Regions from separate parts of the Enterobacter hormaechei subsp. xiangfangensis genome, predicted to be linked through region 4. Evidence: predicted binding sites of a transcription regulator. Region 4 holds the regulator's gene; each other region holds the start of a gene.
The links. Region 4 encodes CRP, which controls carbon source genes, mostly activating them, when cyclic AMP is high. Its sites were predicted from a motif close to ATGTGANNNNNNTCACAT; they were not measured.
Positions count from the first base shown of each region.

Region 1 (5,768 bases), 1.1 Mb from region 4:
CCCGCCCGGGATCTCTTTCACCATCGCGCCGCTGTCGGCGAGCAACGCGCCGTCGATGCCGACTTCGCCAAATTCGTTGACCAGCACGGCCCACTTTTCCGCCGGATCTTTATTGGCCAGCAAATGCAGAATGGACGTAGTTTTACCGCTGCCGAGAAAACCGGTGATCAGGTTGGTTTTGGTCACGTGCGCTCCGATAAATAATTGTGATGTAGTAACAACTACCTATCATCCTGACGAAAAAATCGGGCATTGAGAAGAGGGAGGGCGAACGGAGCGTAAAACCGTTCGCCTTAAACGCAATAATCGCTAAATTTTTAACGTTTCGATAACGGCCTGGTGCGCGCCGAGCCGGACGAGGCGCTGGTACGCGCCGGTAATTGCCTCGACAAAGACAGGGTTTTGCGGCAGGTTGTCGCCAAAGATTTCATTTAACGTCAGCAGGGCGCTAACGCGTTCTGCGTCGCTGCTGGTGGCGACAATGGCCTGAAACTTGTCGCTCAGCGGATCGCGGACGTCAATGGCGTTGCCCTGTTCGTCCGTACCGCTGACGTAGCGCATCCAGCCCGCCACCCCCAGCGCCAGTAATGGCCAGGCGGTGTTACGCTCAAGATGCATGCGGATCCCATCCAGCATGCGCTGAGGCAGCTTCTGGCTGCCGTCCATGGCGATTTGCCATGTACGATGCTGTAGGGCCGGATTGGCGAAGCGGTCAAGCAGGCTGTCAGCATAGGCTGTCAGATCAACGTTGGTGATGCGCAGCGTAGGGGCCTGCTCATTCAGCATCAGCCTGCGGGCAGCCTCGCGGAAGCTGTCGTCCTGCATACATTCATTTATGTGCGCGTAGCCGGCAAGGTAGCCCAGATACGCCAGGAAGGAGTGGCTGCCGTTCAGCATCCGCAGCTTCATCTGCTCCCAGGGCAGGACATCCTCAACCATCTGTACGCCTGCAACCTCCCATTCCGGACGCCCGGCGACAAAGTTATCTTCTACTACCCACTGAATGAACGGTTCACAGCTGATGGCGCAGGGATCTTCAACGCCAAGTTCCTGGGTGATTTCCGCGAGTGAGGCGTCGGTGGCGGCGGGCACGATTCGGTCGACCATGGTACCAGGGAAGCTCACGTGCGCCTCGATCCATGCGGCCAGCTCTGCGGAACGCTTTCCGGCCATGCCGAGAACGGCATTTTTCACCACGTGGCCGTTGTCGGGAATATTGTCGCAGGAGAGCACGGTAAACGCCGGCAGGCCACGCTCGCGGCGGCGATGAAGCGCTTCGACCAGAATACCCGGTGCGGAATGTGGTTCAGACGGATGCTCGAGATCGTGCAGGATACGGCTGTTCTGCATATCCAGTTTTCCCGTCGCCGGATCGATGCAGTAGCCTTTTTCGGTAATGGTGAGGGAGACAATTGCCACCTGCGGTTCGCAGAATTTCTCAATAATGGCTGCCAGCGAGTCGAGTTTGGCGTTAAGGCACTCTTTTACCGCACCGATAATAATGGGCTGATTGCCTTCGGCACCTTTCTCCAGCACGGTAAACAGATGATCCTGCGCCCGGAGCTGGCCCATAAGGACATCGCCGCTAAAGAGGCTAATCTCACAAATTCCCCAGTCGCCTCCTCTGGCATTCAGTACCCGGTTTGTTAACAACGCCTGATGCGCCCGGTGGAACGCGCCAAAACCGAAATGGACGATGCGGGAGCGTAACTGCTCGCGATCGTAGCGGGGCTGCTGGACATGAGCAGGAAGCGCGGTGGAGGCAATAGTCTTCATGTAGTACACACCTGATTAACCATTAATTAACAATGCCAGTGTAAAGTTATATGACAACAAATTAAATTGGTAAGCCGTAAATATCCCTGTTATGTGAGTTTGATCAATCAATGTCACGCGCTGTATTGACCACTTCGATTAAACATGTATGGTAGTCGTCATTGAGGTAACACATATTGGTATAACAACTTGAGAGGGTGGGGCAATGGAACAAACCTGGCGTTGGTACGGGCCGAACGATCCGGTTTCTCTTGATGATGTGCGTCAGGCTGGCGCAACGGGTGTGGTCACGGCGCTGCATCATATTCCGAACGGTCAGGTGTGGCCGGTGGAGGAAATCCAAAAGCGTCAGGCTCAACTGGCAGAGAAGGGGTTAACCTGGTCTGTTGTGGAAAGTATTCCGGTTCACGAAGATATCAAAACCCACTCCGGTGAGTGTGATACCTGGATTGCGAATTATCAGCAGAGCATTCGTAACCTGGCAGCCTGCGGTATTGATACCGTCTGCTACAACTTTATGCCGATTCTGGACTGGACGCGTACCGACCTGGAATATGTAATGGCCGATGGTTCGAAGGCGCTGCGTTTCGATCAAATCGCTTTTGCGGCTTTCGAGCTGCACATTCTGAAGCGTCCGGGTGCGGAAGCAGACTACACCGCCGAAGAGCAGCAGCAGGCGCTGGCGTGGTTCAATGCCGCCAGTGAAGCGGACATTGAGAAGCTGGTTCGCAATATCATCGCGGGCCTGCCGGGGGCGGAAGAGGGCTATACCCTCGATCAGTTCCGCGCGCGCCTGGCGGAATATGGCGATATCGATAAAAACCAGCTGCGTGAAAACATGGCGCACTTCCTGCGCGCTATCGTGCCGGTGGCAGAAGAAGTCGGCTTGCGGCTGGCGGTTCATCCGGACGATCCACCGCGTCCTATCCTCGGCCTGCCGCGTATTGTGTCTACGATTGAAGATATGCAGTGGCTGAAAGAGACGGTGGATAGCATCTACAACGGCTTTACCATGTGTACGGGCTCGTATGGGGTGCGGGCGGATAACGATCTGGTGCGGATGATCGAAACCTTCGGCGATCGCATTCATTTCACCCACCTGCGTGCAACCTGCCGTGAAGAGAATCCAAAAACCTTCCACGAAGCAGCCCATCTTGGCGGCGACGTGAACATGGTTGCGGTGGTGGATGCCATTCTCTCTGAAGAGGTTCGTCGTAAGCAGGCGGGAGATGTTCGTCCTATCCCGTTCCGTCCGGATCACGGGCACCAGATGCTGGACGATCTGCGCAAGAAAACGAATCCAGGGTATTCGGCGATTGGCCGTCTGAAAGGGATGGCGGAAGTGCGCGGTATAGAGCTGGCGCTGAAAATGACGAAGTATCCTGAACTTCTTTAAGTCTCATTGCCCGGTGGCGCTACGCTTACCGGGCCTACGAAAAACCGGCTCTGAGGCCGGTTTTTGTGTTTTTGTAGGCCGGGTAAGGCGTAGCCGCCACCCGGCAAATGCCACAATCAGTCAGCACGACCCATATAGCGTTTTTCTTCGATATGGATACGGATTTTCTCGCCCGCCGACAGGTACTCTGGCACCTGTACGACCAGACCGGTAGTCAGGGTAGCCGGTTTGTTACGCGCACTTGCAGACGCGCCTTTGATGCCCGGTGCCGTTTCAACGATTTCCAGATCAACTGTCTGCGGCAGCTCCAGCGCCAGCAGCACGCCATCCCAGGTCAGCACCTGCATGTCCGGCATTCCACCTTCAGGAATAAACAGCAGCTCTTCTTCGATCTGATCTTTGGTGAAGATATACGGGGTGTAATCTTCTTTATCCATGAACACGTATTCGTTGCCGTCAATGTAGGAAAAATCAACGTAGCGACGGGTCAGGGTTACGGTATCGACGATATCGTCGCCTTTAAAACGTTCTTCCACTTTCAGGCCGGTGCGGACATCGGAGAAACGCATTTTGTACAGCGTTGCTGCGCCACGGGCGCTGGGTGCCTGAATGTCGATATCTTTCACAATCAGCAGTTTGCCGTTGTAATTCAGTACCATACCTTTCTTAATTTCGTTCGCTCTTGGCATTGCAGTAATCCTGTTTACGGGAGGTAAAAAATATCGCGCCAAATTACTCGCGCGCGGCCTTTCAGGCAAGCGGAATTCGTGGGTTTTGCTATCAATACATAAAAGGTGTTACTGTGCGCGCAATGCCCGACTGCGCGGGCATCTGCCACCAACAGAGAGCATGTATGGATTGTCGTTCCGACTGTGGCGCGTGCTGTACCGCACCGTCCATCTCAAGCCCCATTCCAGGCATGCCGGAGGGCAAGCCTGCCAATACCCGCTGCGTTCAGCTCTCTGACACTAACCTGTGCATGATCTTTGGCTCGCCCCTGCGCCCGAAGGTGTGCTCCGGGCTCCAGCCAACCGCCGAAATGTGCGGCAGTACGCGGCAGCAGGCCATCACTTATCTGCTTGAGCTGGAAGCGCTCACCGCGCCTTAAACGTCTTTGATCCGCGTCAGGCAGCTCAGCGTCATGACGCACATCACCAGCGCAATCCAGAACACCGTATGATAGTTCCAGATTTCAGCCACAACGCCCGCCAGTGAGCCTGCAATAATCCAGCCCACGCGGGTGGTATTCGTATAAAGGGTGGTGGCAGAGCCTGCCTGACCCGGCATCAGGTCCTGAAAGTAGAGCATGCCGATACCGGCCAGAATACCGATGTAAATGGCGTTCAGCAGCTGTAAAGCCAGAAGCAGGGCTGGCGTATGAACCGTCAGCATACCGACATAAAACAGCAGCCCGGCTACGGCGGCGACGCGCATCAAAAAGCGCTTGCCGAAGCGCTTCGCGTAATAGCCCGCAATCAGCATGGTGGGGATCTCAAGCCCCGCGGCGGTTCCCATCATGATCCCGGCCAGCTTCTCCGGCAGATGCAGCTCATCAATAATAAACAGCGGCATATTAATGATATAGAGGCTGTTCGTTCCCCACATCAGCGTACAGATAATGAATAACAGCAGTGCGTCGCGGCGGTTGCGTCGCGGAGCTTCCAGCGTACCAGTCGCCACTTTCGGCTCTTTACGCATGGAGGGCAGGAAGAACCAGACCATCGCGCCGCATACCACGAAGGCCACGGCTGCGCTGAGGTACATCACCGTAAAGCCAAAACCCATCGCCAGCGCGTAGGCAAGCGGGGGGCCAATCACCCACGCCAGCGACACCTGCGCGCGCAGTATCGAGCTGAACATCACCGCTTCCCGCCCGGTGTGGTCGGCATGCTCGCGGGCAAGGGCGAACATCTGCGGGTTGGCGGTCGAGCCGAAGCTGCTCAGGAAGACGCCCACGAACAGCAGAATGAAGTAGTTACGGTTCCAGGCAAACAGCAGGCAGGCAAATACCCCGAGCAGGCAGCAAAAAACGATCAGGCTTTTGCGATCGCCTTTGCGGTCTGAACGACCGGCAAGAAACTGGCTGACAAAAATGCCAATGATGGCGCTCCCGGTAAAGAAGAAGCCAACCATCGCCGGGCGGGCGTGGACTTCGTTGGTCAGAAAGAGGCTCAGCGTAGGCGTTTGTAACGCACCGGCAATACCGGTGAGGAAAGCAACGATCAAAAACGCCGTTGACGTCAAATCAAAGGGCTTTGGTGAGGCGGCAGCGGGGGTGTTATGCATGTTCAGTCTTTGCGAGTAACAGAGAGAGGCGGAGTTTACGCCGCCCGTCATTAAATAAACAGAGGGTAAAGTCAAGATTGCTACAAAAAATCAAAATGGCATTTCACTTTCGCGCCGCCTCGCTGAAGCGTGCTGAACCTGTTTGCTGAACATCAACAAAATCCCCTGAACTGAAGAAGAAATGTGCTGCACTTCTAAATTCTGCAACAAGAAATGTAACTTTTCTTGCAACCTTTTGTAGAAAAGACAAGACTTCTTGAAACGTTTCAGCGCTATCTTGCATGTCCTGAAGAAGCAGGTTAGCGCCTAT
Region 1 covers NZ_CP017183.1:3,095,919-3,101,686, reverse strand. The annotation lists gene BFV63_RS14830 (CobW family GTP-binding protein) at 1-186, opposite strand, end outside; gene BFV63_RS14825 (mannitol dehydrogenase family protein) at 310-1,776, opposite strand; gene uxuA (mannonate dehydratase) at 1,982-3,172, shown strand; gene yeiP (elongation factor P-like protein YeiP) at 3,289-3,861, opposite strand; gene BFV63_RS14810 (YkgJ family cysteine cluster protein) at 4,026-4,280, shown strand; gene setB (sugar efflux transporter SetB) at 4,277-5,458, opposite strand; gene BFV63_RS23110 (hypothetical protein) at 5,562-5,741, opposite strand.
Region 1: a site for CRP is predicted at 1,868-1,885, ahead of uxuA (mannonate dehydratase). Genes of this name have one in related genera too.

Region 2 (5,768 bases), 1.0 Mb from region 4:
CGATAGGCGTGGCGATGTTCAACGGGCATCCCGATTACGAGCGATTGATTCAGGCGGCGGATGAAGCCTTATACGGCGCGAAACGGCGTGGCCGAAACTGCGTGGAGCTTTGGAAGGGGGCGTAAGGAAAGACAGAAGTGTCCCCTGCAGGAATCGAACCTGCAACTAGCCCTTAGGAGGGGCTCGTTATATCCATTTAACTAAGGGGACGAAGCGGCAAGAGTATAGCGTTATTTACACTTTTCGTTAAGCGCATTGCCGCCTGACTGGTCAAAGAGTCACCGTTCACGCCGATTTTTCGGCAGTTTTATCCTTTTTTTCCTGAGCCTTAAGCTCGGCCTTACGCTTGTTGGACATGTCGTTACGGATTTGCGCATGGCTCAACAGCGCAAAGATAAAGGTCCCGCCACAAATGTTGCCTGCGAGGGTTGGCAGGGCGAACGGCCAGAAAAAGTCGCTCCAGTGGAGTGTGCCGTTAAATACCAGATAAAGGATTTCAACGGTTCCGACAACAATGTGCGTGGTATCGGCGAGTGCGATAAGCCAGGTCATCAGGATAATCACCACGATTTTCGCGCTGCCCGCTGAGGGGAACATCCACACCATAGTGGCGATGATCCAGCCGGAAATTATAGCATTAGAGAACATTTCAACCGGCGTGTTTTTCATCACATCCATGCCAATTTTCACAAATGCGTCGCGGGTCGGTTCATCAAATATTGGCATATACTCGAACGCCCAGGCGGCTATACCCGTACCGATGAGGTTCCCCAGCAGCACGACGCTCCACAGGCGCATCAGTAAACCGAAATTACCGAGGGTCGGATTTTGCATGACGGGCAGTACGGCAGTGACGGTATTCTCCGTAAAAAGCTGCTGTCTCGCCATAATGACGATAATAAAGCCGAACGTGTAGCCTAAATTTTCCAGCAAAAACCCGCCCGGTACGCCTTCCAGCTGAACGTGAAATATCCCTTTGGCGAGCAAAGAGGCGCCCATTGACAGACCGGCTGCAATGGCTGACCACAGCAGGGCCATCGCGTCGCGCTCCATCTCTTTTTCCCCGTCCTGGCGAATATGCTCATGAATAGCCATGGCGCGTGACGGCAGGCGATCTTCGTCGACTTCTATCTCTTCTCCCCGGTCTTTCTCCTCACTTTCAATCTCAAGTTCTTCATTGTTCTCGCCAATTTTTTCTTCGTTAATGTCTTTCATAACAGCTCCTTCGGGGTAATTGCTCATTTAAGCGTAGCGGCTTTTAGCGCCTTGCCCGTGGGGATGCTCTTAAATTGCTGTAAATGGCAATAAAGGTGAGACATCTCTTTCAAAGCCAATATAAAATTGCCAGCGAAACGAATTCTGAAAGACAGGCTATGCTGAAATTAGCGTGATGACGCGAGCGGGTCGTCATTGTCCTCGTAGACATCGGTAAGCGTGCTGTTACAATCACTTGCACGTTTCAGGCGGAGCATCACCGGCTCCGTCACAGATGGCATTCAACGATAGCCATATTGAACAGGGAGAAATTTATGAAGCTTCGGCTGTCGGCGCTTGCGCTGGGCGTAACAATGCTTGTGGGCTGCGCCAGCTCTGGCGAGCAAACGGGACGCTCCGATCCTCTCGAAGGATTTAACCGTTCAATGTACAGCTTTAACTATAATGTGCTGGATCCGTATCTGGTTCGTCCGGTTGCCGTGGCATGGCGTGACTACGTTCCGCAGCCGGCGCGTAACGGGCTGAGCAACTTTACCAGTAACCTGGAAGAGCCAGCGGTTATGGTCAACTACTTCCTCCAGGGCGACCCGTATCAGGGGATGGTGCATTTCACCCGCTTCTTCCTGAACTCCCTGCTGGGTATGGGCGGCTTAATTGATGTCGCGGGCATGGCGAACCCGAAATTACAGCGTGAACAGCCGCACCGTTTCGGCAGCACGCTGGGGCATTATGGCGTAGGTTATGGGCCGTATGTGCACCTGCCATTCTACGGCAGCTTTACCGTGCGTGATGATGGCGGCGACATGGTGGATACGTTGTATCCGGTGCTGTCATGGCTCACCTGGCCGCTGTCGATTGGTAAATGGACCGTGGAAGGAATTGAAACACGTGCGCAACTGCTGGACTCTGACGGTCTGCTGCGTCAGTCTTCCGATCCGTACATCATGGTCCGCGAGGCCTACTTCCAGAACCATGACTTTATAGCCAACGGCGGTAAGCTGAAGCCGGAAGATAATCCGAACGCGAAAGCCATCGAGAACGAATTAAAAGATATCGATTCGGAATAAATAAAAAAGGTGAGCGATGCTCACCTTTTTTAATCGTGTTGGAATTAGAACGCGTAGTTGAAGTTGGTACCAAACAGCCAGGCTTTACCTTCAGAGGTAAACTCGTAAGGGCCTTCCTGGAAGGTCACTTTCTGTCCATGCATGTACGACACGCCCGCGTCGATAGAGGCATTCTCGTTGAACGCGTAGGTTGCCCCCGCACTCACCCAGAAACGGTCCTGATCCGGAATGGAGATAGAACGCTTATCTGCCGGTACCGGGCTGTCATCAAATGCCACGCCAGTACGGAACGTCCAGTTGTCATCCATATAATAGGTCGTACCAAGTGCGATACGGTAAGCATCGTGGAAGCTTTCGTCTTTATAGAACAGCGTCTGGCCGTTGCTGCCGGTGGCTTTCAGCTCCTGGAACTGGCTCCAGCTGGTATACGCGAGGCTATAGTGAATAGCCCACTGCGGCGCAACGCGGTTATAACCTGACACTTCCCACATTTCTGGCAGATGCAGTGACAGTGAACCCGGTACGGTTTGATTCGAGGTACCCCATGGAATGGTGGTGCCTGCGCCCGGTACCATACCGTTGACTGGGCTCAGGATGCCGCTTTTGTAATCGCCATCGAAGTCAATCTTCACTTCTGAGCGGTAGGTCAGACCCCAGCGGTTGTTTTTATCCAGTTCATACAGGATACCGGCGTTCCAGCCGTAGCCCCATTCATCGCCTTTCAGGCTGGCAATTTTATTGCTGTTTTTCGGCAGCGCAGCAGTTTGCTCCCCGGAGTAACGCTCGATTTTTGCATCGGCGTAGACAGCATCAAAGCCCAGACCAAAGCTCCAGTTATCGTTCAGACGATATGCGCCGCTCAGGTTGAGGTTCAGGGTCGTCAGGTCGGTTTTACCGCCGTATTCCCCGGCCGGATAGTTGTTATTGAACTCCGTTGCCAGGCCATAGTTAGAGGTGACAGAGGCACCCCAACCAAACTGTTCATTGATTGGCGCAACAAAGTGCAGGTTAGGCACCCACGCGGTCGGCGCAATGTTATCCGCCTTCAGATCTGCGCCGGTGAACTGAGATTTGCCAGAAATATTGACATCAGGATCGATGTAAACCGCACCGGCAGAGAAGGTAGGGCGATCAAACATCATGATCAGCGCCGGGTTACGGCTCGCGTTGCCTGCGTCATCGGCAATCGCACCTTCCCCGGAATACGCACGGCCAAGGCCAGAGGAAGAAAATTCGTTTAACTGGAAGCCCGCTGACCAGGCGGACGTTGAGACGATTGCCACTGCAACTGCTAAAGCAGTTTGTTTGAACAGGGTTTTCTGGCTCATGACCATAACCTCATTGAGTTATTTTTATTCAATAATTGTTACATACCGTAACAGGAGCGCGAAGTGTAGGGTCTGAGGTATGACTTACAAATCAGACCAGTGGCGAGAGTATAGGTCTGACCAGCTGGGATGTTGCAAGTTTGTTTATTAATATTTTCAGATATGTTTCTTGAAACGAGATCTGGTTGGCAAAATTGTGACCAGTGCGATTCCTCTGAAAAGGGGAATTTTGTTTTAGATCATTTTTTAGTGTGATATTGCTCACTTATCCGATTTTGCGCCATTAACGGCTGGAGGGGGCTCGTCCGGGGGCGTAAAATAGACGCATCGTGTTTATCTCGCGCCCTGCGCGAATACAGAGGAAATTGAGCTATGAGTAAATGCAGTGCTGATGAAACCCCGGTTTGCTGCTGTATGGATGTTGGCACCATTATGGACAACACCGATTGCACCGCCTCTTACAGCCGCGTATTCCCTAACCGTGCTGAAGCGGAAGAGACGCTGGCCGCGCTGAGCCAGCGCGCGCGTGAAGTCGAATCCGATCCGTGTGAAATCAAATCCACCTTCACGGAAGTGGAAGGCGGCGTGCAGCTGGATATCGACTTTGTGTTCGCCTGCGAAGCAGAAACGCTGATCTTCCAGTTAGGCCTGCGTTAATACTTTTTGCACGGGCCTATGATCGTGTAGGCCGGGTAAGGCAACGCCGCAACCCGGCAACAAATCTCACAAATGCCTCTGCCATGCAGGGGCATTTTCTTTTTCTTCTCTGTGCCTTAGCTCGCAATTTTTCGCTTCCCCGATTGGCTCAATGTAAAAAAATAGTTAAGACTGTTATCAGGTCAGACCACTTAATGTGCGCGCAAAATTTTTTTACAGGGGAGTGTTATGAGTCAGGCATTACCGCTTATCACCCGACACGGTGACCGCATTGCCATTATCAGCGGGTTACGTACGCCGTTTGCGCGTCAGGCAACCGCGTTTCACGGTATACCGGCAGTCGATCTGGGAAAAATGGTAGTGGGGGAGATGCTGGCTCGCAGCGAGATCCCGCCAGAGGTTATTGAGCAACTGGTTTTCGGCCAGGTGGTGCAGATGCCGGAAGCGCCCAATATCGCGCGTGAAATCGTGCTGGGCACCGGCATGAATGTTCATACCGACGCCTACAGCGTCAGCCGCGCCTGCGCCACCAGTTTCCAGGCGGTGGCGAACGTGGCGGAAAGCCTGATGGCGGGGACCATTCGCGCGGGGATCGCCGGCGGCGCGGATTCCTCCTCCGTGCTGCCCATCGGCGTCAGCAAACAGCTGGCCCGCATCCTCGTGGATGCCAACAAAGCTCGCACTACCGGTGCAAAGCTTAAACTCTTCTCGCGTTTACGCCTGCGTGACCTCATGCCCGTGCCACCTGCCGTTGCTGAATACTCCACCGGCCTGCGTATGGGCGACACTGCCGAGCAGATGGCAAAAACCTACGGTATTACCCGCGAACAGCAGGATGCACTGGCGCATCGCTCGCATCAGCTCGCTGCGAAGGCCTGGTCGGAAGGCAAACTTGCCGACGAGGTTATGACGGCTTATATCCCGCCTTTCCGCGAACCGCTGGTGGAAGATAACAATATCCGTGGCACCTCGACGCTGGAGGATTACGCAAAACTGCGCCCGGCGTTTGATCGTAAACATGGCACCGTTACGGCGGCCAACAGTACGCCACTGACGGACGGTGCCGCCGCCGTGATCCTGATGACGGAATCCCGGGCGAAAGAGCTTGGCATCACACCGCTGGGCTATTTGCGTAGCTACGCCTTTACCGCCATTGATGTCTGGCAGGACATGCTGCTCGGTCCGGCCTGGTCCACGCCCCTGGCGCTGGAGCGTGCGGGGTTGACGCTGGCTGACTTAACCCTGATCGATATGCACGAAGCCTTTGCCGCACAAACCCTGGCAAACATTCAGCTGCTGGCAAGCGAGCGCTTCGCGCGCGATGTACTGGGCCGCGCCCACGCGACCGGCGAAGTGGATCAGAGTAAGTTTAACGTGCTTGGCGGATCCATCGCCTACGGCCATCCATTTGCGGCGACCGGCGCGAGAATGATAACCCAGACTTTGCACGAGCTGCGTCGCCGCGGCGGCGGTTTTGGTCTCGTTACCGCCTGTGCGGCGG
Region 2 covers NZ_CP017183.1:3,235,155-3,240,922, reverse strand. The annotation lists gene BFV63_RS15460 (diguanylate cyclase) at 1-125, shown strand, start outside; tRNA gene BFV63_RS15455 (tRNA-Arg) at 139-210, opposite strand; gene BFV63_RS15450 (formate/nitrite transporter family protein) at 286-1,215, opposite strand; gene mlaA (phospholipid-binding lipoprotein MlaA) at 1,530-2,282, shown strand; gene fadL (long-chain fatty acid transporter FadL) at 2,327-3,610, opposite strand; gene BFV63_RS15435 (YfcZ/YiiS family protein) at 3,983-4,267, shown strand; gene fadI (acetyl-CoA C-acyltransferase FadI) at 4,496-5,768, shown strand, end outside.
Region 2: a site for CRP is predicted at 3,860-3,877, ahead of BFV63_RS15435 (YfcZ/YiiS family protein). Genes of this name have one in related genera too.

Region 3 (5,768 bases), 170 kb from region 4:
CGCTTAGGACGCATCGGCGCATCAGGTGGCACGATCAGGCTACGTTCGCCCTGCGCCATTTTCAGCAGTGCTGCGGCCAGGGTTTCCATGTCCAGCTCTTCGCCTTCAGCGACAGGCTGGATCTGGGACAGCAGCGCACGGTACTGATCCAGATCGCTGCTTTCCAGCTGCTGCTGTACTTTCGCGGCGAATTTTTCCAGACGGCGTTTGCCCAGCAGTTCTGCGTTTGGCAGCTCAGCTTCTGGAATGGTCAGCTTCATCGTGCGTTCAATGTTACGCAGCAGACGACGCTCGCGGTTCTCAACGAACAGCAGCGCACGGCCTGCACGACCCGCACGACCGGTACGGCCGATACGGTGAACGTAAGACTCGGAGTCCATTGGGATATCGTAGTTTACAACCAGGCTGATACGCTCAACGTCCAGGCCACGTGCTGCCACGTCGGTTGCAATCAGGATATCCAGACGACCGTCTTTCAGACGCTCCAGAGTCTGCTCACGCAGGGCCTGGTTCATGTCGCCGTTCAGCGCTGCGCTGTTGTAGCCGCTACGCTCCAGGGCTTCAGCCACTTCCAGGGTCGCGTTTTTGGTACGTACGAAGATAATCGCCGCATCAAAATCTTCCGCTTCCAGGAAACGGACCAGCGCTTCGTTTTTGCGCATGCCGTATACAGACCAGTAGCTCTGGCTGATGTCCGGGCGAGTGGTCACGCTGGACTGAATGCGCACTTCCTGCGGCTCTTTCATGAAGCGGCGGGTAATGCGACGGATCGCTTCTGGCATAGTTGCAGAGAACAGAGCGGTCTGATGACCTTCCGGGATCTGCGCCATGATGGTTTCTACGTCTTCGATGAAGCCCATACGCAGCATTTCATCGGCTTCGTCCAGTACCAGGCCGCTCAGTTTAGAGAGGTCCAGGGTACCGCGCTTCAGGTGATCCAGCAGACGGCCCGGCGTACCGACAACAATTTGTGGGCCCTGGCGCAGGGCGCGTAACTGCACGTCATAACGCTGGCCGCCGTACAGGGCTACCACGTTTACGCCGCGCATATGTTTAGAGAATTCCGTCATGGCTTCAGCAACCTGAACAGCCAGTTCACGGGTTGGAGCCAGGACGAGGATCTGCGGCGCGCGCAGGTCCGGATCAATGTTGTTCAGCAGCGGCAGCGAGAATGCTGCGGTTTTACCGCTACCAGTCTGGGCCATGCCCAGCACGTCACGACCAGAAAGCAGGTGTGGGATACACTCAGCCTGGATCGGAGATGGTTTTTCGTAACCCAGATCGTTAAGGGCTTCAAGGATAGGAGCCTTCAGGCCCAGATCTGCAAAAGTGGTTTCGAATTCAGCCATGTAGTACAAGTGCCTCGATATTAATGGCGGCCAGTCTACTTAGCTCATCGTGAAAATGATTAGCAATTTTCATTGAAAAGTGTGAACCGGCTCAAATTAGGTGTATTGACGAACAACAACGCCCTCACCAGTGAAGGTGATGGCAATCAAAAGATTACGGGCTGATGTTTATGTCGTCAGCTATTGCTGGTCCGATTCTGCCAGGTCGTCTTGCTCCTGGCCCAAGAGCGATAATTCCAACAATGCATAACGGTGCTCAACGAAGTTATGTACGTTGTTAGCAACCGCTAATTTGAACAGTGCCGTAGCGCTGTCCATATCCCCCAGACTTAGGTAGTACTTACCTAAATAGAAGTTGGTTTCACTGAGATGCTCAGCGAGCGAGGTGTTATCCGTTGCGTCCGCCTTGAGGCGTTCCATCAGCGTTGCTTCGCTAATGTTGCCCAGGTAGAACTCGACAATGTTCCATCCCCACTGTTCCTTGTCCGATTTCTCGAAGCGCTGTTTCAGTGCTTCTTTGGCCTGCTTCTCATCAAGCTTCTGCTCAACGATGTAAAGCCACAGGCTGCGGAAAGGATCATTAGGATCGTCTTGATAAAACGCCAGCAGATCATCTTGCGCTAACTTATCACGTCCGCCGTAATACAATGCGATACCGCGATTCAAGTGCGCGTAGTTGTAAGTTGGATCAAGCTCAAGTACAGAATCAAACGCTTCATAGGCAGCATCAAAATTGCCTGCCTGCGTTAAATAAATGCCTAAGTAATTGAATACTTCAGGCATATCAGGTCGAATCGCCAGCGCTTGTGAAAAATCATTTCGCGCCAGTGCCCTCAGACCGAGACTATCATACAACACTCCGCGCTCATATAAAAGCTGTGCGCGTTCGTCATCGGTTAAAGCCCGACTGGCAAGTATTTGTTCCATGCGTGCCAGAATGACTTCCTGCTGCAAAGTCGGTTGCAATGGCACTGCGAGGACTTCGCTCTTACGCCAGGCAGAGTTGCTGCATCCTGCCAGCGTTAAAGCTGTCGCAACGAAACACCAGCGCAAAAAAGGCTTCATTTCCCACTCCCGAAGACAACTATTGGATGAACGTCCTGTCCCCCGGCGGCTTAACAAGGCGTCCTGCCTGATAATAAGCCCTCCGCCTGCGCGGAGGGCAAATGGCAACCTTACTCGCCTTGCTGTTCAGCAGCCGGAGCTTCCGGCGCCGCAGCAGGCTGAGACTGCTCGGTTGCTTCTTTAATGCTCAGACGGATACGGCCCTGGCGGTCAACTTCCAGAACTTTCACCGGTACTTCCTGACCCATTTGCAGGTAATCGGTCACTTTCTCAACGCGCTTGTCAGCGATCTGAGAGATGTGTACCAGACCTTCTTTACCGCCACCGATGGCAACGAATGCGCCAAAGTCAACGATACGGGTCACTTTACCATTGTAGATACGGCCCACTTCGATTTCTGCCGTGATCTCTTCGATACGACGGATAGCGTATTTCGCTTTCTCGCCGTCGGTTGCTGCGATCTTCACAGTACCGTCATCTTCGATTTCGATGGTGGTGCCCGTTTCTTCGGTCAGTGCACGGATAACGGAACCGCCCTTACCGATAACATCTTTGATCTTGTCTGGATTGATCTTGATGGTGTGAATACGCGGAGCGAATTCAGAGATATCACCGCGTGGCGCGTTGATAGCCTGTTCCATCACGCCCAGGATGTGCAGACGCGCACCTTTAGCCTGGTTCAGAGCAACCTGCATGATCTCTTTGGTGATACCTTCAATTTTGATATCCATCTGCAAGGCAGAGATACCGTCGCGGGAACCCGCCACTTTGAAGTCCATATCACCCAGGTGGTCTTCATCACCCAGAATGTCAGACAGAACAACGTAGTTGTCGCCTTCTTTCACCAGACCCATTGCGATACCCGCAACGGCGGCTTTAATTGGCACGCCTGCATCCATCAGCGCCAGAGAAGCGCCACACACGGAAGCCATGGAAGAAGAACCGTTGGATTCAGTGATTTCAGACACCACACGTACGGTGTACGGGAATTTGTCTGCTTCTGGCATCACTGCCAGCACGCCGCGCTTCGCCAGACGACCGTGACCAATTTCACGACGCTTCGGTGAGCCAACCATACCGGTTTCGCCCACAGAGTACGGAGGGAAGTTGTAGTGGAACAGGAAGCTGTCAGTGCGCTCGCCCATCAGTTCGTCGATGATCTGTGCGTCACGTGCAGTACCCAGGGTCGCGGTTACCAGCGCCTGCGTTTCACCACGGGTGAACAGCGCAGAACCGTGAGTACGTGGCAGTACGCCAGTACGCACGTCCAGACCACGGATCATGTCTTTTTCACGGCCATCAATACGCGGCTCGCCTGCCAGTACGCGGCTACGAACAACGTTTTTCTCGATGGCATGCAGGATTTCACCAATTTCGTTAGCGTCCAGCGTTTCGTCTTCGGCAACCAGGGTCGCGGTTACTTCAGATTTGATCACATCAACCTGAGCATAGCGCTCCTGTTTGTCGGTGATGCGGTATGCGTCGCTCAGACGAGATTCTGCCAGTGCAGCAACGCGTGCGTTCAGCGCGTCGTTGGCCGCTTCTGGCTGCCAGTCCCAACGTGGTTTACCGGCTTCTTTCACCAGGTCGTTGATGTTCTGGATAACAACCTGCTGCTGGTCGTGGCCGAAGACCACAGCGCCCAGCATCTGGTCTTCGCTCAGCAGTTCAGCTTCGGATTCAACCATCAGCACCGCGGCTTCAGTACCGGCGACAACCAGGTCCAGCTTACTCTCTTTCAGCTCTTCCTGAGTTGGGTTCAGCACGTACTGATCATTGATGTAACCCACGCGCGCAGCACCGATTGGACCATTGAATGGAATACCAGACAGTGACAGGGCAGCAGACGCACCGATCATCGCAACGATGTCCGGGTTAACCTGCGGGTTAACGGAAACAACGGTTGCGATAACCTGCACTTCGTTCACGAAGCCTTCCGGGAACAACGGACGAACCGGGCGGTCAATCAGACGCGCGATCAGGGTTTCGCCTTCGCTTGGACGGCCTTCACGACGGAAGAAGCCACCTGGGATTTTACCGGCAGCGTAGGTACGCTCCTGGTAGTTAACGGTCAGTGGGAAGAAGTCCTGACCTGGTTTAGCTTTTTTCTGGCCAACTACGGTAACGAATACAGCAGTGTCATCCATGCTTACCATAACGGCAGCAGTAGCCTGACGCGCCATCATGCCGGTTTCCAGCGTGACGGTATGCTGACCATACTGGAATTTACGAACGATCGGATTCAGCAAAGTTCTGTCCTTTCTTAAATGTTTGAAAGCACACCTCAGGTGTGCTGACGATTTAACCCGACCTTCTTCGCATCCTCGCGACTAATGACAACCGACACCCCCATGGGTGAAGCCTCTCATTAGCCGCGCGAACCTCTGCAATGAAGATCATTTATAGCAACAATACAATAGTTTCCATTGAATTGCTGCCGTCTGGTTGAAAAAAGGGGCCATCAGGCCCCCTTTTCTGAAACTCGCAAGAATTAGCGACGCAGACCCAGACGCTCGATCAGCGCGGTGTAGCGTGCAACATCTTTACGCTTCAGGTAGTCGAGCAGTTTACGACGCTGAGAAACCATACGCAGCAGACCACGACGGCTGTGGTGATCTTTTTTGTGCTCTGCAAAGTGACCTTGCAGGTGGTTAATCTGTGCAGTCAGCAGTGCAACCTGAACTTCGGTAGAACCGCTGTCGTTAGTACCACGACCAAACTCAGAAACGATTTTAGCTTTAGCTTCAACGCTTAGAGACATTTTCAAACTCCAAAGTATAAAGAATGTAAGGATGCCGATCTCTAATTCAGCTATCCCATGTACGCCCCGCAGATTGTTAAACAATTTACCAGGCGTTAAGCGGCGATATTCTACTCGTCTCCCCTGCTTATCGCAAGGTAAGGCGTTATCACCGTCACGCTTCGACCGGATATTCGACGACCAGACGACGCGGCGCCACACGCCCTTCGCCGTCCATTTCGCCCATACCGATGAATTTCCCTTCGTCACCTTCCGTCACGCGTACCAGGCCCTCAAGCGGTGCCCCCGTTGTGCGAACCGGGTTTCCGTTCTTAAAGTAAACGGACGATGTTAAAGGAAGATTAACAACCGGGAAGTCCACTGCCGGACTGTCCATTGGCATCAGCAGGGGGTCCAGCAGATCGGCCGGCGCAACGCCCTGCGCTTGCGCCTGCTCAATCAGGGCGTGCAGATGCTCAAGCGTCACCATGCGTTCGACCGGATATTTGCTGACCGCCAGACGACGCAGATAAATCACATGCGCGCCGCAGCCCAGCTTTTCACCGAGGTCATCAATAATGGTGCGGATATAGGTCCCTTTCGAACAGTGTACT
Region 3 covers NZ_CP017183.1:4,057,122-4,062,889, forward strand. The annotation lists gene BFV63_RS19350 (DEAD/DEAH family ATP-dependent RNA helicase) at 1-1,349, opposite strand, end outside; gene yrbN (protein YrbN) at 1,342-1,422, opposite strand; gene nlpI (lipoprotein NlpI) at 1,530-2,414, opposite strand; gene pnp (polyribonucleotide nucleotidyltransferase) at 2,525-4,663, opposite strand; gene rpsO (30S ribosomal protein S15) at 4,906-5,175, opposite strand; gene truB (tRNA pseudouridine(55) synthase TruB) at 5,330-5,768, opposite strand, start outside.
Region 3: a site for CRP is predicted at 1,429-1,446, ahead of yrbN (protein YrbN). Genes of this name have one in related genera too.

Region 4 (5,768 bases):
GCCGCATCCTTCAGTTCTTTGCCAGTGACGATAAAGTGCAGATTAATATGCGTGAACAGGCGTGGCGCCTCTTCGCGACGTTCTGACGTCAGCTTCACTTCACAATCGGTCACGTCATGACGGCCTTTTTGCAGGATCGACACCACGTCGATCGCGCTGCATCCGCCCGCCGCCATCAGCACCATCTCCATCGGGCTTGGCGCTTTATCGCCGGAGTTGCCATCCATCAAAACCTGGTGCCCGGAAGCAGACTCGCCCAGGAACGTTAACCCTTCAACCCATTTCACACGCGCTTGCATATTCACTCACTCCAACGTTGCATTTTTTATGACAGATTACGTGTACGTTACATTTCTCGCAACGGAAGGCGACCTGCGTCATGCTGAAGCGAGACACCAGGAGACACGCGGCGAAAGCTATGCTAAAACACTCTGGATGCTACAGTAATACATTGACGTTACACATGTATGCAGAGGACATCAAACTTTACTGGCTGCGAAACGTTACGACAGCCGACTTCCCAGGTATGGGTAAGAATTCGATTGCAACCCCAGAGTCCGGATGCATCTTATGACTCTGGTGACAGCTTATAACAGAGGATAACAGCGCATGGTGCTTGGCAAACCGCAAACAGACCCGACTCTCGAATGGTTCTTGTCTCATTGCCACATTCATAAGTACCCATCAAAGAGCACGCTGATTCACCAGGGTGAAAAAGCGGAAACGTTGTATTACATCGTTAAAGGCTCGGTGGCCGTGCTGATCAAAGATGAAGAAGGGAAAGAGATGATCCTTTCTTATCTGAACCAGGGCGATTTTATCGGTGAACTGGGCCTGTTTGAAGAAGGCCAGGAACGTAGCGCCTGGGTTCGTGCAAAAACAGCATGTGAAGTGGCTGAAATTTCTTATAAGAAATTCCGTCAGCTGATTCAGGTCAACCCTGACATCCTGATGCGTCTCTCTTCCCAGATGGCACGCCGTCTGCAAGTGACCTCTGAGAAGGTGGGTAACCTCGCCTTCCTGGACGTAACCGGTCGTATCGCGCAGACGCTGTTGAACCTGGCGAAACAGCCAGACGCCATGACCCACCCTGACGGTATGCAAATTAAAATTACCCGCCAGGAAATCGGTCAGATCGTCGGCTGCTCCCGTGAAACAGTGGGCCGTATCCTGAAGATGCTGGAAGATCAGAACCTGATCTCCGCCCACGGTAAAACCATCGTGGTTTACGGGACCCGTTAATTCCGGTCAAACGGCGTGCCGCCGCAGGGTGGCACGCCGTTTTTGTCTCTACTCCTCATGTGGCGCAGGCTGATCTATCACCCGGAAGTTAACTACGCACTGCGACAAACGCTGGTGTTGTGTCTTCCCGTGGCCGTGGGCCTGATCCTCGGACATCTTCAGCAAGGCCTGCTGTTTTCCCTCGTGCCCGCCTGCTGCAACATTGCCGGTCTGGATACGCCGCATAAACGCTTTTTTAAACGTCTGATTATTGGCGGCTGCCTGTTTGCCGGCTGTAGCCTTGCCGTACAGCTCTTACTGGCCCGCGACATTCCTCTGCCTCTGATCCTGACCGTGCTGGCGATGACGCTCGGCGTCACCGCCGAAATCAGCTCGCTACACGCCCGCCTGCTTCCCGCGTCGCTGATTGCCGCCATCTTCACCTTAAGCCTTGCAGGCAACATGCCGGTGTGGGAGCCATTGCTAATCTACGCCCTCGGCACGCTGTGGTACGGGCTGTTTAACTGGTTCTGGTTCTGGCTGTGGCGGGAACAGCCGCTGCGCGAATCCCTGAGCCTGCTCTACGTGCAGCTTGCTGAATACTGCGAAGCAAAATACACCCTGCTCACTCAACATACCGACCCGGAAAAATCCCTGCCGCCGCTACTGGCGCGCCAGCAAAAAGTGGTGGATCTGATCAGCCAGTGCTATCAGCAGCTGCACATGCTTGCCGCCAACAAAAATCATGAATACAAGCGGCTGCTGCGAATCTTCCAGGTCGGGCTGGATTTGCAGGAGCATATCTCCGTCAGCCTTCATAATCCGGAAGAGGTGCAAAAGCTGGTGGAGCGCAGCCATGCAGAAGCGGTGATCCGCTGGAACGCGCAGACCGTCGCGGCCCGCCTGCGGGTGCTGGCTGACGATATCCTCTATCACCGCTACCCGACGCGCTTTAACATGGACAAACAGCTCGGCGCGCTGGAAAAGATTGCGCGTCAGCACGCGGAAAACCCGGTCGGGCAATTTGCTGCCTGGCATTTCAGCCGCATCGCCCGGGTGTTACGTACCCAGCGCCCGCTTTATGCGCGAGACCTGATGGCCGATAAGCAAAAACGGCTGCCGCTGCTGCCCGCGCTCAAAAGCTATCTTTCACTGAAATCTTCCGCCCTGCGCAATGCCGCGCGGATCAGTGTGATGCTGAGCATCGCCAGCCTGATGGGGATGGCCCTGCACCTGCCGAAACCCTACTGGATCTTAATGACCGTACTGTTTGTTACCCAGAACGGCTATGGCGCCACGCGGGTGCGCATTCTGCATCGGGCGGGCGGTACGATGGCGGGGCTGATTATCGCGGGCGTGACGCTGCACTTCCACGTGCCGGAGGGCTATACCCTGGCCGGTATGCTGGCAATCACGCTGGTGAGCTATCTGATTATCCGCAAAAACTACGGCTGGGCGATGGTGGGCTTTACGGTGACGGCGGTGTATACCCTTCAACTGCTCACGCTTAACGGGGAACAGTTTATTATTGCCCGTCTGGTCGATACGCTGATTGGCTGCCTGATCGCCTTTGGCGGCATGGTCTGGCTGTGGCCGCAGTGGCAGAGCGGGCTGTTGAGGCAGAACGCCCACGACGCGCTGGAAGCTGACCAGCAGGCCATTCGTCTGATCCTGAGCGATGACCCACAGCCCTCTCCGCTGGCCTACGAGCGAATGAAGGTCAACCAGGCGCATAACGCCCTGTTCAACTCCCTTAACCAGGCCATGCAGGAGCCGGGCTTTAACGCGCACTATCTGGCTGACATGAAGCTGTGGGTCACGCACAGCCAGTTTATCGTCGAGCACATCAATGCCATGACGACGCTGGCGCGGGAGCACACGATGCTGACGCCGGATCTGGCGCAGCGCTATTTGCAGTCGTGTGAAATTGCGTTGCAGCGCTGTCAGCAGCGCCTGGAGTATGATGCACCGGGCGAGTCAGGTGATTCGAACATTCTGGAAGCGCCGGAGACGCTGACCCACGGGCCGATGAGCACCCTTGAGCAGCATTTACAGCGCGTTCTCGGCCACCTGAACACCATGCACACCATTTCGTCGGTGGCATGGCGTCAGCGCCCGCATCACGGGATTTGGTTAACGCGCCGGTTAAAACGAACCGCGTATTAGCCGCTGACGATCTTCGCGACTGCCGCGGCAAAACGGGTTAATCCGTCTTCGATGTCTTTGTCTTCCACCACAAGCGATGGCGCAAAGCGCATCACGTCCGGCCCGGCATTGAGCACCATGACGCCTTCGTGCGCGGCGGCGTGCAGGAAATCGCGCGCGCGGCCTTTATACTGAGGCTTCAACTCGGCGCCAATCAGCAGCCCCATTCCGCGGATTTCGCTGAAGACATCAAACTGTTCGTCAATCTGCTGAAGATGTTTCACAAACAGATCGCGTTTCGCATTCACGCCATTCAGGACGTCCGGCGTATTAATGATATCGAACGCCGCACCCGCCACGGCACACGCAAGCGGATTACCGCCGTAGGTGGAGCCGTGTGAGCCCATATGAAATGCGGAAGCGATATCCTGGGTAGTGAGTACCGCACTGACCGGGAAACCGCCGCCGAGCGCTTTCGCGCTGGTCAGAATATCCGGCGTTACGCCGTAGTGCATATAAGCGAACAGATCCCCGGTACGACCCATCCCACACTGCACTTCATCAAACACCAGCAGCGCCTGGTGCTCGTCGCACAGTTCGCGCAGCCCTTGCAGAAATTCCGGAGTGGCCGCCGTGACGCCGCCTTCCCCCTGAATGGGCTCGACCACCACGGCACAGGTGTGATCGTCCATCACCGCTTTAACGGCGTGCAGATCGTTAAACGGCACGTGGATGATATCCGCAGGTTTCGGACCAAAGCCGTCGGAATACTTCGGCTGGCCGCCCACGGAAACGGTAAAGAACGAGCGACCGTGGAAGGCGTTATGGAAGGCGATGATTTTGGTTTTGTACGGACTATGACGCGTGGTTGCGTAGTAGCGCGCCAGCTTAAAGGCGGTTTCGTTGGCTTCGGTGCCGGAGTTCATAAACAGCACGCGTTCGGCGAAGGTGGCATCGATGATCTTACGCCCCAGACGCAGCGCCGGTTCGTTGGTGAACACGTTGCTGGTGTGCCACAGCGTTTCGCCCTGCGTTTTCAGCGCGTCCACCAGCGCAGGATGGCAATGGCCCAGTGCCGTCACCGCAATACCGCCTGCGAAATCAACATACTCGTTGCCCTGCTGATCCCAGACGCGGCTGCCTCTCCCTTTCACCGGGATAAATTCAGCCGGTGCATAAATCGGCAGGATCACTTCATCGAATGTCGCGCGGGTAATTGCTGGTTGTTCAGTTGCCATGTCATGACCATCCATTTTTATGTCACAGTTATTGTGAAAATATAATCACAAAATATGCATAAAAAATCACAGCAAGGCAACCGATATTCAGCGATTAAGGAAATTAGCCAGCAGCGCGTGCCCCTGTTCGCTGAGAATGCTTTCCGGGTGGAACTGCACACCTTCCAGATCGTACTCGCGGTGGCGAATGCCCATGATCTCCTGCGTCTCGCTCCAGGCGGTAACCTCAAAGCAGGCCGGCAGGGTCGGCGGATCAATAATCAGAGAATGGTAGCGCGTCACGGTTAACGGATTGTTTAGCCCCAGGAATGCGCCGGTACCGGTGTGTGTGATCGGTGAGGTTTTGCCATGCATGACTTTCGCGGCACGGACAATGGTGGCGCCAAAGACCTGCGCAATGGCCTGGTGACCCAGGCAGACGCCCAGAATCGGCAGTTTGCCCGCATAGTGTTGGATTACCGCCAGCGAGATGCCGGACTCCGACGGGGTACACGGCCCGGGCGAAATCACGATTTTCTGAGGTGCCAGCGCGTCAATGTCATCCAGCGCGATCTCATCGTTACGGCGGACAACCACCTCTGCCCCCAGCTCGCAAAAATACTGGTAGAGGTTCCAGGTAAAGGAATCATAGTTATCAATCAGCAGAATCATGACGGCTCCTGAAAAAATGGCCGCCCTATTTTACGCAGATTCCCGCGCTTCGCTCACAACTTTGGCGAAGATGACGTTCAGGGCGGTCAAATCCCCCATCGCCCCGCTCTGGTTGGCGGCAGCCCAGTCGTCCGGGTCGATCCCCTGCCAGTTCAGCACGTAGCCCGCATGAATAGCCAGTTGTTCAAAGAAGATCCGCTGGGCCACGCCATTACCGCTCATAAACGGATGTAGCATGTTGATTTCACAGTAGTAATGACTGATTCTGTCTGTAAACTCTTCTTTCTGAAGGCCTACCAGATATTTATCACTTTCCAGCGAAGCCATCAGCTCATTACCCACTTTCTCGATGTACTCGAAATGGCAAAAAGGAATGTCGCCCTTGGAAATATCGGCGGTGCGCAGCTCGCCCGCGCCTTTCATTTCGTTGCGGAATAAATGGCGGTGAATAAGACACAGATGGGGTAAACCCGGTGCGGAAGGCCCCAGTTCCAGCGTCTCGATATCGGGTTC
Region 4 covers NZ_CP017183.1:4,231,489-4,237,256, forward strand. The annotation lists gene BFV63_RS20310 (OsmC family protein) at 1-299, opposite strand, end outside; gene crp (cAMP-activated global transcriptional regulator CRP) at 610-1,242, shown strand; gene BFV63_RS20320 (YccS/YhfK family putative transporter) at 1,300-3,387, shown strand; gene argD (bifunctional acetylornithine/succinyldiaminopimelate transaminase) at 3,384-4,604, opposite strand; gene pabA (aminodeoxychorismate synthase component 2) at 4,692-5,255, opposite strand; gene BFV63_RS20335 (putative adenosine monophosphate-protein transferase Fic) at 5,286-5,768, opposite strand, start outside.